4 regions of the Noviherbaspirillum sp. FW303-A3 genome follow, and region 4 is predicted to be linked to each of the others. Evidence: riboswitches for the same ligand, from Rfam matches in the RefSeq annotation. Region 4 holds a riboswitch; each other region holds the start of a gene.
The links. Region 4 has a riboswitch for cobalamin ahead of bluB (5,6-dimethylbenzimidazole synthase). Riboswitches for the same ligand answer to the same signal wherever they lie in the genome.
Positions count from the first base shown of each region.

Region 1: it holds a riboswitch for cobalamin, as region 4 does, so the genes downstream of both, AC3WOY_RS20515 (TonB-dependent receptor domain-containing protein) here and bluB (5,6-dimethylbenzimidazole synthase) in region 4, are expected to answer to the same signal.
Region 2: it holds a riboswitch for cobalamin, as region 4 does, so the genes downstream of both, cobT (nicotinate-nucleotide--dimethylbenzimidazole phosphoribosyltransferase) here and bluB (5,6-dimethylbenzimidazole synthase) in region 4, are expected to answer to the same signal.
Region 3: it holds a riboswitch for cobalamin, as region 4 does, so the genes downstream of both, AC3WOY_RS11250 (cobaltochelatase subunit CobN) here and bluB (5,6-dimethylbenzimidazole synthase) in region 4, are expected to answer to the same signal.

Region 1 covers NZ_JBYTAZ010000001.1:4,270,680-4,275,008, reverse strand. The annotation lists gene AC3WOY_RS20525 (ABC transporter ATP-binding protein) at 1-217, opposite strand, end outside; gene AC3WOY_RS20520 (FecCD family ABC transporter permease) at 221-1,240, opposite strand; gene AC3WOY_RS20515 (TonB-dependent receptor domain-containing protein) at 1,275-3,128, opposite strand; cobalamin riboswitch at 3,263-3,504, opposite strand; gene AC3WOY_RS20510 (histidine phosphatase family protein) at 3,536-4,108, opposite strand; gene AC3WOY_RS20505 (adenosylcobinamide-GDP ribazoletransferase) at 4,108-4,329, opposite strand, start outside.
Region 2 covers NZ_JBYTAZ010000001.1:4,266,102-4,270,430, reverse strand. The annotation lists gene AC3WOY_RS20505 (adenosylcobinamide-GDP ribazoletransferase) at 1-330, opposite strand, end outside; gene cobT (nicotinate-nucleotide--dimethylbenzimidazole phosphoribosyltransferase) at 335-1,369, opposite strand; cobalamin riboswitch at 1,724-1,945, opposite strand; gene AC3WOY_RS20495 (alpha/beta hydrolase) at 2,058-2,909, shown strand; gene AC3WOY_RS20490 (protein phosphatase CheZ) at 3,094-3,876, shown strand; gene AC3WOY_RS20485 (chemotaxis protein CheA) at 3,876-4,329, shown strand, end outside.
Region 3 covers NZ_JBYTAZ010000001.1:2,293,914-2,298,242, forward strand. The annotation lists gene AC3WOY_RS11250 (cobaltochelatase subunit CobN) at 1-2,514, opposite strand, end outside; cobalamin riboswitch at 2,621-2,824, opposite strand; gene AC3WOY_RS11255 (mandelate racemase/muconate lactonizing enzyme family protein) at 2,906-4,027, opposite strand; gene AC3WOY_RS11260 (bacteriohemerythrin) at 4,319-4,329, shown strand, end outside.
Region 4 covers NZ_JBYTAZ010000001.1:5,201,463-5,205,791, forward strand. The annotation lists gene AC3WOY_RS24855 (AsmA family protein) at 1-174, opposite strand, end outside; gene AC3WOY_RS24860 (class I adenylate-forming enzyme family protein) at 355-1,920, shown strand; gene bluB (5,6-dimethylbenzimidazole synthase) at 1,990-2,751, opposite strand; cobalamin riboswitch at 2,793-2,968, opposite strand; gene AC3WOY_RS24870 (methyl-accepting chemotaxis protein) at 3,091-4,329, opposite strand, start outside.

The DNA of each region.
Region 1 (4,329 bases), 930 kb from region 4:
CAAGCGCAGGCAGGTCCCAGTCGCCGAGGGCGCGTCCTTCCATGTGGACGCTGCCTGCGTCTGGCGAACGTAAACCGGCCAGGGTGCGCAGCAAGGTGCTCTTGCCGGCGCCGTTGCGGCCGATCACGCACCAGCACTGCCCTGCGTCCACAGTCCAGTCCAGCGCCGCGACAAGTTCCCGGTCACCGGCACGCAATCCCAGGTTGAGCGTCTGCATGGCTTATTTCCTGTGGATCTGGTGCAGTTGAAGGAGGAACACCGGCACGCCGATCAGGGCGGTGATGACGCCGACCGGCAACTGCTGTGGCGCGACCACGGTACGCGCCAGCGTGTCGGCCAGCACGAGGAAAGTTCCTCCTGCCAGCGTTGCCGCCGGAAGCAGCAAACGGTGATCCGGCCCCCACGCGAAGCGGCATGCGTGCGGCACGATCAATCCGACGAAGCCGATGCTGCCGGCCGTGCTGACCGCGCTTGCCGTCAGCAGCGCGGAAAAAAGGAACAGACCCTGGCGCAGCCGCGTGACCCGGATGCCGAGCGTCATCGCGGCTTCCGCATGCAAGGCCATGACATTGATTGCGCGCGCAACGCGCACCGCGAAAACGAGCGCGGCAAGCCAAACGGCCCAGGGCAGCCAGCGCGCCTGCGTGGCCGAAAGATCGCCGATCAGCCAGAACACCATGCCGCGCAGGCGGTTGTCCGGCGCAATCGACAGCATGAGCGTCACCAGGGCGCCGCAACCTGACGCGACGATAACGCCGGTCAGCAGCAGCATGGGCGCACTGCCCTCGCCGGCACTGCCGCGCAAGTCCCGCCACGCCAGGGCAAAGAGCAGGAAGGCTACTGCGATCGCACCGGCAAACGCGGCAACGTCTACCAGCCACGCGGCGGAGAAGAAGAGCATCGCCGTCAATGCGCCGACCGATGCGCCGCCGGACACGCCCAGCACGTAGGGGTCCGCCAGCGGATTGCGCAGCAGGGCCTGCATCATCACGCCGGCCAGCGCGAGTGTGGCGCCGGTCACGAAGGCCGACAGCGCGCGCCCGAGCCGCAATTCAAGCAAGGTCGCGGCAAGCGTGGACGGATTGCCACCGGCAACCTCGCCCAGCGCCGCGAACAGTTCCGTCACGGACAGGGACACCGAACCGACGCCGCATGCCAGCAGGATACTGCCAACGGCTGCCACGACCAGCACGGTCAGGATCGTGATGGCGCGGCGGCGTTCGCGGAATGCAGGCAGCATGATGGCCTCGGTATGCACGGTGTCCTTGCCTTTCTTACTTCATCGCGTAGCGCAGGCCGACGAAGACGTTGGAGCCGGCGGTGTTGTAGAGGCGGGTCAGCTCATAGGTCTTGTCGAGCACATTGTTCCAGCGTGCAAACAGGTTCCAGTCCTTCGAAAGGTCGTATCCCGCGTAGAGGTTAAGCAAACCGTAGCCGCCCATGCGATTGCGGTTGTTCGCGTCATCGAAACGATCGCCGGAAAAGACAAGTTCGCCGCCGGAAACCAACGGTCCGGACTTGTAATCCACTGCCAGCGTGCCGTGCTTTTTCGCGCGGCGCGCAAGCTGGCGACCCGTCGTTTCGTCCTTGGGATCCTGCAGGTCGAGCGAGGTACGAACGGTAAAGTTGCCCATGCTGCGACTGGCGCCGAACGACAGGCCTTCCAACAGCGCCTTGTTGACGTTATATGCGCAACCGAAGGGATGCGTGGCGGCTTCCACCGGACAAACAGGCGTATTTACGAGCAGGTCGGTGAGTCGGTTGCGGTAATAAACCGCGCTGTATTGCGCCTTGCCGTCTTCGTAATAGACGCCGACTTCCGCATTGCGCCCTTTCTCCGGACGGTTGTTGGCAAACCCGAATCCCGGAAAATACAATTCATTGAAGGTCGGCGCGCGGAAGCTGGTGCCTGCGCTTGCATTGACCCGCAGTGCACTTGTAATGCGATAGCCGTAGGACAGGCTGCCAGTCGTCCGTGAACCGAACTGCGAATTGTCATCGTTGCGCAGGCTGACTGCACCAAGATGCGCGCCGCGCCGCATCTGGTATGCGGCGGCGATCGAGTTCGTCGTACGTTCACGGGTCAGGGCAGACTCGCTTGAGTCAACCTCTTCGTTGCGATGTTCGGCGATGACCTGGATCACATCCGTCTTGCCGATGGCGAAGTTGTTCTGCCAGCTGATGCTCTTCTGGGTCGTGTCGTACACCGGATTGCCAAAGGACGCGACGCTGGAGCTGTAGTCGTTCGACTGCGAAAGCTGCACATGGCTGTCCCAGTTGGGAAGGATTTTGTTCTTTGCAAAGACACTATAGGTCGCCACTTCATAACGCGAGCGGTCGTCCATCCTCGGACCGGAATCGAATTGCGTCTTGAGCAGGTTACGCAGGAAAGTGGCTCCGACTTCATGACCTTGCGCAAGCGCATAGCTGAACTGTCCGCTCGCGCTGCTGCTACGATGGCCGTCACGATCCCTATTGAAAGAAAAATTCCCCGGCTTGGTCGCCGAGAAGCCGTCGGAACGCTCATGGGCCGCGCGGATCGCGTAGCGGAAACCTTCGCTGGAACCGGACACGCCTGCTTCGGCGCTGCGCGTGCCGTAGGTGCCTGCGCCGACAGAGGCACTCGGTGCCGGCGCGCCGTCACCCTGCTTCGTGAAAATCTGGATCACGCCGCCAACGGCATCGGCGCCGTACATGGTGCTCAACGGGCCGTAAACGATTTCCACGCGGTCGATCTGGGACAAGGGAATCGCATTCCAGCTCGCGCCGCCGCTGGTGGCTGAACCGACGCGTACGCCGTCAATCAGCACAATGTTCTGCTTGTTGTCGGTCCCGCGAATAAACACGGACGACTGGGTGCCCGGCCCGCCGTTGCGGGAGATCTCGATGCCGCGCTGGCGCTGCAGCACATCGGCGATAGAGGTGCCGCCCGACTTGGCGATTTCCTCAGCGGTAATGACAACGTTGTCGGCCAGGACTTCCCTGGCGATCTGGGGAGAACGTGTCGCGGTGACGACGACGGAATCGAGTTTCTTTTCCTGCGCGTAGGAGGAAACGGAAAATGCCGCGGAAACGGCGACAGCCATCGCAAGCGGTTTGCCTGCGCGCAGAAGAACGGGTGATGTCATGACAAGGTTCCAGAGAAAGACAACCAGCCCGCTTCCCCGCAGGCTGGATGAACAGAAGTCCGGACAGGTTTGTCGATCAGGAAACGAAACACGCCGCAAGGCATGCCGCTCGCATCGCGAAGATCCCCGTCCGCACACTTCCACCTGTTCTGGCCGGTATCCGGGCTGACAAGGCGAAGCGGCCGACCTTCCCATGCAGGCTGCACAGTGGCTTTGAAGGACGCTTGTCAATGAGGAATGCGCTGACGAGGCATTCCGGGTGACGCTTGTTTACCGTTGCGGGGGCAGCACACGTTAGCTTGCTGGCAAGCCTCGTGTTTCCCGTTTAACTGCGCGCATGAACATGCGCGCGGGCACCAAAACCTGCACATTTTAAGGCTTGCAATACAGACCGACAAGAAAAAGAGTCACTTGCCGTGATTGTTATTTATTTGGCAATCGACTGCAGTCAATTCGCCATAGGCGATGCGGTTCGGAATGCGGGCGGCAAGGGTCACCATCTCTTCCGGCGAGTTGCATTGTGTAGCGGCATGCAGCAGGCGTATCGTGCCGGCGTGAGCGACAACAATTGCGGCATTTGCCCGCTGTACGCACAGTTCGTCATGGAATGCGCGCACACGCCTCGCCACATCGAGCAGGCATTCTCCGCCGCCGGGTCGATAATGCGTCAGGTCGGCTGCCCATGCATCGACCTCGGTTCGAGGAATGTCATTCCAGGCCTGCATTTCCCACGCCCCGAAATGCATTTCAGCGAGGCGCGCATCGAATACAGGTTCGCCGCGGCCAAGCGCAAGTCTTGATGCAAGGTGACGGCAACGTTTCAAGGGACTGGAAAAGACGCCTGCACCTGCGGGCAAAGCAGGAACGAGTTGCGCCAGCACTAGATTCTGATGCTCTTCCTCGACCGGCAAATCGGTGCTGCCGTAACAGATGCCTTCTTGCACGACCGGCCGCGCGTGCCTGATAAGGTAGAGGCGCATTACCTTGCCGCGACGGCGAGCACGCCGAGATAGAACGCGACTTCGCTCAACTGCTGGATCGCTCCGAGGCAATCGCCGGTGTAACCGCCCAAGCGCCGAACGCATTTGCGCGCCAGCCACCATGCCGACAATGCAGCCGCGGCCGTACCTGCGACAAGAGCGCGCCAGGAAAGAAATCCGGTCGACACGACCAGCATCAATACTGCGAGGACCGTCACCAC
Region 2 (4,329 bases), 940 kb from region 4:
GCGCTGTTTCGTGACGCCGCCGCCCAAGCCATCGCAGGTGTCGGCAAAGCCGTCCTCGTGAAATGCGCCGGTGAGATAGATGCCGGCCGCCATGGACACCAGGACTGCAACCACCGGCGGCCACACCATCTGCGCCAGCGCGTACATCGCAGATGCGACCACACCCACCACTACGCCTACCGCCGGAAAATAGCGGCTCGCCTGATGCAGCCAGTCCGCCTCGAACCCGACCCAGCGCGGGATCGGCAGGCGCGTGAAAAACTGCAGCGCAATAAAGAACAGGCGCACCTGGTGAACGGCGCGCCCGACGGCTGGCGTGGACGATTGCATCGCCTTACTTGTCCGCCGAACTGACCTGCGCGGACTCGAAGGTCGCCATTTCGCGCAGGAAGTTGACCGCGGCATGGAGCAGCGGTATCGCCAGCGCGCATCCGCTGCCTTCGCCGAGGCGCAGCCCGAGCTGGAGCAGCGGACGGACGCCGAAATGCTCCAGCATGTGCCGGTGGCCGCGTTCGTCGGAACAATGCGAAAACACGCAATAGTCGAGGATCGCGGGTTGCAGGCGCGCGGCAACCAGCAAGGCGCTGGTCACGATGAAGCCGTCGATCATCAGTACCATGCGGCGTTCCGCTGCGCCCAGCATGGCGCCCGCCATCATCGCGATTTCAAAGCCGCCGAACGTGGCAAGGATATCCATCGGCTCGTTGACGACGGCATACCGCGCCACTGCCTGCTCGATGACACGCCGCTTGTGTTCGACGCCGTCCTGCGAAAGCCCGGCGCCGGCGCCGACGCATCCGGCGACGGGCACGCCGGTCAGCTTGTGCATCAAGGCGGCTGCCGCGCTTGTATTCCCGATGCCCATTTCGCCGAAGCCCACGACATTGCCCTGCAGTGTCGCCGCCAAGGCATGGCCATGGCGCAGCGCCATCGCACACTGGTCCGCGGTCATGGCCGGTTCGACGCGGAAATTGCGCGTCCCGTTGGCCACCTTCCTGTCGATCAATCCGTCACGAAAACCGAAGTCGTGGTTGACCCCGGCGTCGATCACATGCAGCGCACAGCCGTTCTGGCGTGCGAAGACGTTGATCGCCGCCCCCTCCGCAAGGAAATTTTCCACCATCTGCCAGGTGACGCTTTGCGGATACGGGGATACGTTTTCCGCCACGATGCCGTGGTCGCCGGCGAATACCAGGATGGCGGGGCTTTCGATGCGCGGCTCGGCGGTGCGCTGGATGAGCCCGACTTGTTTCGCGAGCTGTTCGAGCATGCCGAGGCTGCCCAGCGGCTTGGTCTTGTTATTGATGGCGGCGTCGAGCGCCGAGGACAGCGCCGGATCGGCCGTAGTCTCGATATGAGGAATATGCATGGTCGTGCCACGGCGTGCGTGGCCAGGAAAAGTGATTGGGGCCGCGGCAAACCCCGTCCGCGGTGACGCCGCTCCCGGCTGGCGAAGCAGCAGGGAACCATTCCGGCCGGTATCCGGGCTGGCAAGTCGGACCGGTCGGCCTTCCCATGCATAGAGGGTGCTATGAACTAGGAAAGGGGGCGCGTTCGGTCGAGAAGGGATGCAGTGCTAGGCGCGACGCTTGCTCAGACTTGGCGTCTGAGCAAGCGTCGCAACACCGCAATGCGTCCCTTCTCGACCGAACCCGAAGGGCAGTCCCGAGAACCGGCCGAATGCGGTGTTGCGGCTCCTTGCCGTAGCACCGCTACGACGCGTCGCCGCGCCTAGCATTCGGCCGGCTCTCGGGGCTGCGCGCCCCCTTTCCTAGTTCATAGCACCCTCTAATACACAGTGGCGTGGAGTGACCGGCCGCCGCACAGGGGCGACGCTTGCTTACCGTTGCGGGGGCAGCACACGTTAGCCTGCAGAAGGCCCCGTGTTTCCCGTTTAACTGCGCGCATGGAAATGCGCGCGGGCACCAGAACGCGGAAAGTGTATGCTCGCGGCATGACCGAGTCAATTCGGCAAAAGTCCTACGGCAAATGTTTCCTGAGCGGCCAGCTGCAAGTAAACTGTGCAACCTCCTTTCCAGCAGAACAAGTCACCAACCATGAAAAACAAGGCCGAATACTATAGCCAGCAATACAACGCACGCGCCATGATCCCGGATCATCCGTATATCTTCACCCGCTGGCTGAAGGATTCCGCCCAGGCTCGGCGCACGCATGCCGCGCTGTTCGACCTGGCTTACGGCGAAGCGGGCGGCGAAAGGCTGGACTTCTTCCCGACCTACCGCAGCGATGCACCGCTGCTGGTCTTCATCCATGGCGGATGGTGGCGCTCGCTGGACAAGTCCGACTTCTCGTTCATCGCCCCTGCCTATACCCGCGCCGGGATCAACGTCGCGATGACGAATTACACCCTGGCGCCCGAAGCATCGATTGCGGAGATCGTCCTGCAGCAACTGCGCGCGCTCGCCTGGCTGTATCGCAACGCGGAAAAATACGATTTCGATCCGAAGCGCATCGTGGTTGCCGGTCATTCTGCCGGCGCCCACCTGGCAGCCATGATGATGTCCGCGATATGGCCGGTCTTCGGCGCCGACCTCCCGTCGGACCTGGTGAAAGGCGGCGTCCTCCTTTCCGGCGTCTACGACCTGGAACCGGTGCGCCATGCTGACTTCGTCAACGTCGACCTGAAGCTCGGCGAGGAGGATATTGCCCCGTTGTCGCCGTATCGCATGCCGCAGTCGCACCCGGCGCCGTTCATCACCGCATTCGGCGGACAGGAATCGGAAGAATTCCGCCGCCAGACGGGGCTGATTGCGGACGCATGGAAGCCGAAGCATGTTATCGATGTTGCACTACCGGACGCGAACCACCTGACGATTTGCGACGCCTTCGGCACGCCCGGGCATGCGCTGCACCAGGAAACGGTTAAATTGGTTGACGCCACCGCCTAAGTGCAACACTTCGGAAAACCGCACTTTGACCGTATCGCGCATGGCATTATGATGTCCAAGTTGCGCGCAAGAAAACCGTGACTGATAATCGAGGCCATGACAGGACACCCCTGCCCGGGCTTGCCTGTCCGATTTTGCGCATTTGTAAGACAAAAGCCGACACCACTCACAGGAAAGCATCACCATGACCGACGCAGCAGACGACGATCTCGAAGCACTGTTTGAAGAAGTAGCAGCTCACCGCGCCGAAACAGTCGCCGCTCCTGCCGCCCAACCGGCCGCAAGCCAGGCCGAGGCTGAATCCGTTGCTGTCGCGGAATCCGGCGAAGGTGAAGCGGCCGGCGACGCCGAATTCGTGGACCAGTCCGGCAAGCCGATGTACGAACGCCTCGGCGGCATCGTCCGTATGCTGCACGACTCCCTGCGCGAACTCGGCTATGACCGCTCGCTGTCCGACGTCGCCAGCCAGATCAGCGATGCGCAGGGCCGCCTGAACCATGTCGCCAGCCTGACGGAACAGGCGGCCAACAAGGTGCTCAACGCGGTCGATACCTGCATGCCCGAACAGGAAACCCTGGGCAAGAAGGCGCACGAAATGGAAAACCGCTGGGCGCAACTGTTCGACGGCAAGCTCAGCATCGACGAGTTCAAGACGCTGGCAGGCGACTCGAAGCAGTTTGCCGCCGTCGTCATGGAAGCGACCGAGGCGGAGAAAGCCCGCCTGCTGGACATCATGATGGCCCAGGATTTCCAGGACATCACCGGCCAGCTGATCAAGAAAATCGTCAATATCACCAACCGCGTGGAGAACGAACTCGCGCAGCTCCTGCGCGATAACGCTCCGCCGGAAATCAAGGCGGCGATCGCCGAAAACAAGCCCGTTGAACTGATGCAGGGTCCGTCCGCGCCGGGAGCCGCCATGGCACAGGACGACGTGGACAGCCTGCTTGCCGACCTGGGGTTCTGATGGACGACATGCTCAAGGAATTCGTCGTTGAGGCGCTCGACCTGGCGACGAACGTGGAAGAGCACCTGCTCTCTCTGGAGCGTTACCCGAACGACAGCGACACGCTCAACGCGCTGTTCCGGTCCTTCCACACCATCAAGGGTGGCGCAGGCTTCATGAACCTGCCGGCGATCGTGTCGGCCTGCCACCTGACCGAAAACCTGTTCGACGCACTGCGCACCGGCAAGGTGCCTGTCACGCCGGCTGCGATCGAAGCCGGCCTGCAGGCAAGCGGTTTTGTCGGCGACCAGTTGAAGCAGCTGGCCAACGGCGCAGCCCCCGACAGCCTGCAGGCAATGCCCGCCTCGCTGGAGGCGCTGGTGGCCCAGGCGATCGAAGGCAATGCTGCAGCGCCTGTCGCGCCGGCGGCGCCCGCCAAAGCCGAGGCCGCACCTGCTCCCGCTGCCGCCGAAA
Region 3 (4,329 bases), 2.9 Mb from region 4:
GCTCCATTGGCGGCCGAAGATATGCAGGCCGTAGGGCATGAATTTTTCCTGCAGCTTGGTCAGGTAGTGGCCGATTTCGTGGGCCAGCAGATCATCGTCGGCCGCGTCGAAACCGATGCCGCGTACGGCCAGGACATCGGCCATCGAGGCTTCCAGTTCGGCTTTCAGGTTCAGCGCCACGACTTGTTCCCGCATGGTGCGGGCGGCCTGGGCCTTGAGCGATTCGCTGGAGGCGGCTTCGAAGCTTTCGACGACCTGGCGCAAGGCCAGCAATTGGTCATAGAGCGGTGTCGAGGCGAGCGGCGGCGTCAGGTGATCGACGATGACGGCGAGACCGCGCCGCTTGGCCTGGGTGCCTTCGCCGACGCCATCGACAATGTAAGGATAGATGCCGGGCAGATCGGCTGCGATCAGGCTGGGATAGTCGTCCGCTGCCAGTCCGACGGCTTTCCCCGGCAGGAATTCATATGTCGAATGCCGGCCGACATGCACGAGTGCATCGGCCTTGAACCGGTCACGCAGCCAATGATAGAACGCCAGGTACTGGTGCGGCGGCGTGACGCTGGTATTGGCGTGCAACAGTTCCTCGTCAACCTCCCAGCCGCGCGGCGGTTGCGGGCCGATGAAAATGTTGCCGAAGACGATGCCCGGCACCAGCAGCTTTCCGCTGTCGGCCATGATCCTGCCCGGCGGCGCGCCCCAACCCTTGAGGCCTTCAATCCCGTAGCCGGTCAGGCGGCGGACGGTCGCGGCAAGCGCGGCACAGCGGCGCTGCGGATTGTCGGCGAGGCAGGCGAGATAGCCGGTGTCCAGTGCCTCCAGATCGCGGATAGCTTGTTGCCGTTTCGGATGGTCCGCGCCTTCAACCAGATGCCGCAATTCCTTCAGTATGGCGTCGGCCCGTTTGCGGCCCGCGGCACGCTCATTGGCCGCCTCCGCTTCGAGCACCTCGGCATGCAGGCGGCCGAGGGGACCGTCCATCATTTCGCCCTGTACGCGGCGCGGCAGCGTCGCGAACCAGCGGGCGTAATCGGCAGCCGGGACGCTGGCCACAGAGGCACCAAGCTCGCGCAGTGCGCTGCGATCCTCCGGCAGGTTTACGCCGTGCGCCATGATGCGGTCGAGCAGGGCTTCAGGCGAAGCAGGCAACTCGCCTGTCGTGTAACCGGCTGCCTTCAGGGCATGCAGCATGTCGAACAAGGAAGCAGGTACGTCGAGGTTGTCGGCGCCAATGTTCTGGCGGCCAGGCGGATGGTTGTAATAGATGATGGCAATACGCTTGTCGCGATTTGCCTTGCCGCGCAGCGTCAGCCAGCGATGGACACGCGCCGAGAGGAGGTTGATTTCCGCATCCAGTGCGACGGGCGGGCGTGTCTCGATGCCCGTCACGCGATCCAGCCGGCTTCTGCCGAGCGCCGAGACGACGACGGGCTGGCCGATACCCTGCAATTCAGGCAGGGCAACACGATACTGAACGGAGTCGGCAGGCAGTCCGTCCGGCGACAGACGCCACTGGGTTGCGTTGCGTTCAGTCAGACGGATGGCCTTGAAAACGGGTACATCGAGTTTCTTGAAGGCGTCGATCACCGCTTCCCGCCCTTCGGCGGCGCCTACGACGAAGTCCTGCAATACGATCAGCGCAGCGGGCCGTGCCGGTGCAATCAGCTCGGGCAAGCGTTCCAGCACATCGCGCGATGCCGTTCCCCAACGGGTCAGGATCTGCACGCACGGCAGGCCGCGCTGTTCGATGCGTTGGCAGAGCGCAGCGGGCGTGCCGGCATCCATGTTGGCGAGGTCCAAGACCACGACGCTGTGCATCGGGCCTAATCCAAGGGATGCCCCTGCGCTCCTCGCCGATGTGTCACTGAACTCTTTGCCGCCGACGCGCATGCGCAACGCCGGCTCCGGCTTCGGGACCGGCAACGACTGCCGCGGGTCGAGCAGATGAGCAAACAGCGCCGCCATGTTTTCGCTGCCCCAGGCCTGCCAAACTTGGCGGGCGGCCAGCCACCGGCGGGCTGTCGGGTGGGCGCCGGCTGCATGCAAGGCCGATACGGGCGGGTTTTCCTGTGCCAGCTGGAACAATGTATCGGCGGGGAAGTTGCCCAGGCTTCCGGAGCGATCCGCACCGAGGTTGCGGCTCATCAGGTTCAAGCTGGATTCCCCATTCATGGCGAGCACGGCAGTGTGCGGGCGTGCATGGCGCTCCAGGGCATCCTTCAGACGACGCGCCGGGTCGCCGAAAACAGCGGCCGCGAGCACGCTGTCAGCCTGTCCTATCCATTGGCCGAGCTGCCTGTCGCTCGCGGCCATCAGTTGCGCTGGCGTGCGCAGCACGATGCGATCATCGGGGTGACTTGCGAGGTGACGGTGTGCGGCTTCGATGGCGTTTGGCGCCGCACGTTCGGTTACCACTCCGAACAAGGTTGCGGCCCAGCTCTGCGCGCCTGCGGCAAGAAGGATGGCGCAGACCAGATAGCGGGCGAAATGAAAGTCGGTTGAGCGGGCCGGCATATTCTTCTGACGGTGTACTGAAAGGCACCAGGCCAGGAGAAAAAAGCTCACGCGAGCCTGCCGGACGGCAGACATCAATGAAACCTTTCCCATCACCCCGGGGATTGGTGCGGCTATGCTTCAGGCCGGTCTTCTGGCTCGCCTTCATCCTTCCCCGACCTTCCCATGCCAATGCACAGTGGTGTTTTCGGAGTCGTCAGGCTTACAGCAGCGGGGGCTGCGCCGGAATGCCTGATCGCTCAGAGTCACCGGCTTCCCGTTTCACTCGCTCGCAAACAAGGAGCAAGTCACCTAAAGTGACGGCAGTATAACGCAACATTACGCGATGCCCGCGCAGGGTGTGGAGACGTGGACAGGATCAGCAATACCCCCTCGTTCACCCGCTGCCGCGTCAGGTCATGCGGTAATCGCGAATGACATCCTGATCCGGCTCAATGCCAAGCCCGGGCCCCTGCGGCACCTCGATGGCGCCGCGCTTGGGGATGATGGCGTCGCCGTACAGCTGCGCCTCCAGGTCGAAGTAGCGCCACTCGACCAGCGCATTGGGACCGCCCAGTGCGGCGCTCGCATGCACGCTGGCGAGCAGTCCGGGACCGTCATAGAACGTGTGCACCATGACGGTCGTGTTGTGTGCGCTGGCCAATGCGAATACCTTGCGCAATTCGGTGATGCCGCCCATCTTTGCCGGACTCGGCTGCACGAAATCGACGGCCTCCGCTTGCAGCAGGTGCTGGAATTCCATCAGGGTCGATGCATTCTCGCCGGCAGCAACAGGAATGCCGCCTTCGCGGCGCACGCGTGCAAGGCCGGCGACATTTTCGGGAGGCCATACCGGCTCTTCGAGCCAGCGCAAGTGATAGGGCCGCAGTCTGCCGGCCATATCGAGCGCTTCCCGCACCGTCCACGGACAGTTCACGTCGAGGGTGATCTCGATATCGTCCCCGGCTGCCTGGCGCGCGGCGTCGACGCAGCCAATCGCCACTTCATGCAGCTTGAGATACCGGTAGCCATCGTTCAATGCGCGACGGACATTTTCCCGCACCAGTTCGGGGTCCGAGTAGCGGATCAGGCTGGCATAGCAGGGCAGGCTGTCCGTGTCGCTGCCGCCGAGCAGCTGATGCACGGATTGGCCAGCGATCTTGCCTGCCAAATCCCATAGCGCAATATCCAGCGCGGACAAACCGAACATGATGGCGCCGCTGCGCCCGAAGATGTGCAGCGTCACCTGAAGCTCATGCATGAGCTTCTCAATCAGCGAGCAATCGCGGCCGATGCAAAGCGGCGCGATGATCCGGTCAACTGCGGCCTTCACCGCCGGGACTGCAGTGAAGCCGAAACTTTCTCCCCAGCCGACCAGCCCCTGCTCCGTGGTGACTTTCACGACCAGGGAATCGACCGTTTTCAGGTCCTTGCCGCCCCAGGCGCCGGTATCCGACCGGCCTCCTGCGGTAAACGGGATACGCAACGGAATGGCTTCGATTGTGGCGATCTTCGTGCTGGCGGCTGTGCTCATGGAAGCCCCTATTCCAGTACAGCATGATTGAAACGCGTGCTGACCCGTCGCGCGCGATTTTCAGTGTATACGCGCACCTGGAAATTACAAAAACAGCATTGATCAGACGGAACAAGCGGCATAGTTTCCATGCATCAACCAATTGATGCGCCGTATTTCTTGACCTGGATCACCCTTTTTCAAACATGTTCCAGCAGGTACCCGATTGGCGCGAAGGCACCCCATATTCATGGGATGAATGAAGTGTGCGCCGATGCTTTAATGCCCCAAAAATGACATCCGTCCCCTACCGTGCAAGATCT
Region 4 (4,329 bases):
GAACGACAGGTCGCCGTTGATGGCGAACGCGCGACCGGTGGCCTCGCTGACCTTGTCGTTGATCCAGGGCTTGAAACGGTTCCAGTCGAGGGACGATGCGATCGCCAGCAGCAATGCCAGCAGGGCGACGATCGACGCAAGCGTGATTCCAGCAATTTTCAGTCCACGTCTCATGACCGTTTGATTGCGGCTGGATATTACAGTTCGATCAATTAATGCAGGACAATGATGCGAGTCGATAGTTGCGTGCAATCAAGGCTGGACGCGGGTATCCGCAGGCAGTATTACTACGATATGGTCAGAGCGGCCGGCTGCGGTTACCTTCTGGCTGATAAAAAATATTGGAGACAGACCATGAGCCTTGCCCATCTTCTCACCCGCCACGCCCGCCAATCGGCAGGTCGGCCCGCGATATTGCATGGAGAGGCGGTGCATGCGACCTACGGCGAATGGGCGTCGCGCAGTGCCGGCCTCGCGCAGCGGTTCCGCGATGCCGGACTCGTGCCGGGCGACCGCGTGCTGTTATTCATGCGCAACCATCCGCGCTATCTCGAAGTGATCTGGGGCGCCTGGTGGGCCGGCCTCGTGGTCGTGCCGGTCAACGCCAAGCTCCATGCCAGGGAAGTGGAATGGATCATCGCCAATGCAGGAGCGCGCTGGGGTTTCGTAACCAAAGATGTCGCACCGGATGCGCTGGCCGGACTGGAGCGCCAGGTGGACATCGAATCGCCTGAGGCGGATATGCTGCTTGCCGCGGCATCGGACCCGATGGCCATCCCGGTTGCCGAACGCGCACAGGACGACACCGCCTGGCTGTTCTACACCAGCGGCACCACCGGCCGGCCCAAAGGCGTGATGATCACCCACCGCAACCTGATGACCATGGGGCTCACGTATTTCGTGGATGTCGATGCGGTATCGCCGGAGGACGCGATCGTCTATGCCGCCCCGATGTCGCATGGCGCGGGCCTGTATGCAATTCCGCATCTCATGGCCGGCGCGCGGCATGTGGTGCCGGCGTCGGGCGGCGTGGACCCCGCAGAGCTGTTTGATCTGGGCAGGGCGGCCGGACCGCTTTCCACCTTCGCCGCGCCGACCATCGTCAAGCGCCTGGTGGACCATGCGGAGCAAACCGGCCTGTCGCCGGAGGGCGCAGCCCGTTCGTTCAAGACCATCGTGTACGGCGGCGCGCCGATGTACGTGGCCGACATCCAGCGGGCGCTGCGCGTGATGGGGCCGCGCTTCGTGCAGATCTACGGGCAGGGCGAAACGCCGATGGTCGCCACCGCACTGTCGCGCCGTCACCTCGCGGATTCCGGCCATCCTCGCTATCTCGAACGAATTGCCTCGGTCGGCATTGCGCAGGCGCCCGTGCAGGTCCGCGTCACTGACGAGAACGGGCGCGACCTGCCCGCAGGAGACGTCGGCGAAGTGCTGGTCAAGGGCGACAGCGTCATGGCCGGCTACTGGCGCAATGACGCCGCGACAGCCGCCGCCATTCGCGATGGCTGGCTGTTTACCGGGGATGTCGGGTGCCTGGATGCGGACGGTTTCCTCACGCTGAAAGACCGCAGCAAGGACCTCATCATCAGCGGGGGCTCCAATATCTATCCGCGCGAAGTGGAGGAGGTGCTGCTGACTTGCCCGGGCGTGGCCGAGGCGGCCGTTGTCGGTGCGCCCGATCCGGAATGGGGCGAGGTGGTGGTGGCCTTTGTTGTTCCGTCCGCCGGCGCGGAAGTCACAGAGGAGTTACTGGACCGGCACTGCCTGGAACAGATCGCGCGCTTCAAGCGGCCGAAACGTTACCTGCTTGTGGGGCAGCTGCCGAAGAACAACTACGGAAAAGTGCTGAAGACGGAGTTGCGCACGCGGCTCTCGGAAAGCATTCAGGGCGCCGCGCAAGCAAATAACCTGGCATGAAGCCGTCGCGAGTTAGGTCGCATGTTCAGAAGGTCGGGCTTTGCAGCCCAACCTGCCATGCCGGAAAGGCTATTTCAGCCCCGGCCCATTATTGCCGCGTACTTCAATGGTCGCCTGCTGTTGGCGCAAGTGATCGATTAGCGTTTCGTCGGCTTTTGGCTTCTGGGCCCACTGATCGAAATACACCAGCTGGTCTATGGGCAGCCTGGGCAACCAACCTGCGCTTTCCAGTTCCGGTTTTTGGTAGAAATGACTGACATAGCCGAGACAGAGGTAGGCGACCGGGGTAATGCTACGGGGGATGCCGAGTGCATCCTGCAAGTCGTCCTGGTTGAAGATGCTCACCCAGCCCACCCCCAGGCCTTCTGCGCGGGCGGCCAGCCATAGATTTTGCACGGCACAGACACTGCTATAGAGATCCATGGTCCGGATATGGGTGCGCCCCACCACAACGGGGCCAGTGCGCTCGCGATCGCAGGTGATGCAAAGGTTGACCGGCGACTCGAGGATGCCTTCGAGCTTGAGGCTGCTGTAGATGTCGCGCTTGTTACCGTCGAACATCTGCGAAGCTTCGTCATTGGCCTTCTTGAATACGTCGTGGACCCTTTGCTTCACCTCCTGCGAGCGGACCAGCAGAAAATTCCAGGGCTGCATGAAGCCCACCGAAGGAGCATGGTGCGCTGCCATCAATACCCGGCTTAAAACCTCGTCGGGAACGGGATCGGGCAAAAATTGCCCACGCACGTCCCGGCGGCTGAAAATGGCCTGATAAACTGCGGCACGGGCCGCATCGGAAAATTGGTGTTCGGTCTGGATGGTCTGGTTTTCCATGGATTCCCCTTCAGGAAAAGTATCGGCTGCCGGGCCTTGCAGCCGCTGTCGATCTTCAGGCCGGTCTTCTGACTCGGATTCATCCGTGCAGAGCGCCTTCCCGACTCGCGCCAGTGGCATTCAGCTCTGCCCGTCCTCCTCACAGCGTTGGGCACGTGGCGGAATCGCACCGCCTTCCCGATTCTCCCTTGCGGGCACCTGAAGAAAATCTGCCGCAGCATATGTCCGCGGCGGGCCGAATGCTATTACACATATGACACGAGGGCAATACGGAGTGGATTTGACCAAGGAATCCAGCCGGCTTGTCCGGCTGGCTGCTTTCAATGCCGCTTGACGGCGTCAGAACTCATCCCATTCATCATTTGTCCCGGTCTTCAGTGCGACCAGCTGGCGGGGTTCCGTACGGCGTTGCGCGGCGACGGCCGTGCTGGAGGTGGTCTTGCGGCCCAGGTGCTTTGCGGGAGCGCGCATCTCCCGGACTGCCGGTTGATCGGACGGGACGCCGCCCGCGACCTTGAACACGCTGACGACACCCGCAAGCGATGCGGATTGTTCGCGCAGGGATTCGGACGCTGCAGCCGCTTCTTCCACCAGCGATGCATTCTGCTGTGTGACTTCATCCATCTGCGAGATGGCCTGGTTGATCTGCTCGATGCCGGCCGTCTGCTCGGTGCTGGCCGCCATGATCTCGCCCATGATGTCCGTCACGCGTTTGACGCTGTCGACAATCTCGGTCATCGTCGTGCCGGCCTGGTCCACCAGCCGCGATCCGGTATCCACCTTCTCGACGGAGTCGTCGATCAGCGCCTTGATTTCCTTGGCGGCCGAGGCGGAACGCTGCGCCAGGTTGCGCACTTCGGCGGCGACTACCGCGAAGCCGCGGCCCTGTTCGCCGGCGCGGGCCGCTTCCACTGCGGCATTCAGCGCAAGGATATTGGTCTGGAAGGCGATGCCGTCGATGACGCCGATGATGTCGACGATCTTCTTTGCCGACTCATTGATCGAACCCATCGTATCGACGACTTGCGAAACGACCGCTCCGCCCTTGCTTGCCACCTCGGAGGCGGACATCGCGAGCTGGTTCGCCTGCTGGGCATTGTCGGCGTTCTGCTTCACCGTGGAGGTCAGCTCTTCCATCGACGAGGCAGTTTCTTCCAGCGAGCTTGCCTGTTCTTCAGTGCGTGAGGAGAGGTCGAGGTTGCCGGTCGCGATCTGGCTGGAGGCCGAGGCGATGGATTCCGTTCCCTTGCGTACTTCCTGGACGATATTGGAGAGGCTGTCGCGCATTGCTTTCATTGCGGACAGCATGCTCGTATTGTCATCCTTGCGCAGAGAAACATTGACTGTCAGGTCGCCGCTTGCGATGCGGTTGGCGATCTCGGTGGCGTAGGCCGGCTCGCCGCCCAATTGCCTGACAAGCCCGCGTGTAATGGTCACCGCAGCAGAAATGCCGGCCACGAGCGCGAGGGCGGACAGCAGGAGCATCCAGAATCGCGCGCTCTCATAGGCTTCGTCGGCGGCCTGGGCGTCCTTCGTGTTGTTTTGCTTCTGGAAGTTGATATTTTCGTCCAGCGCCTC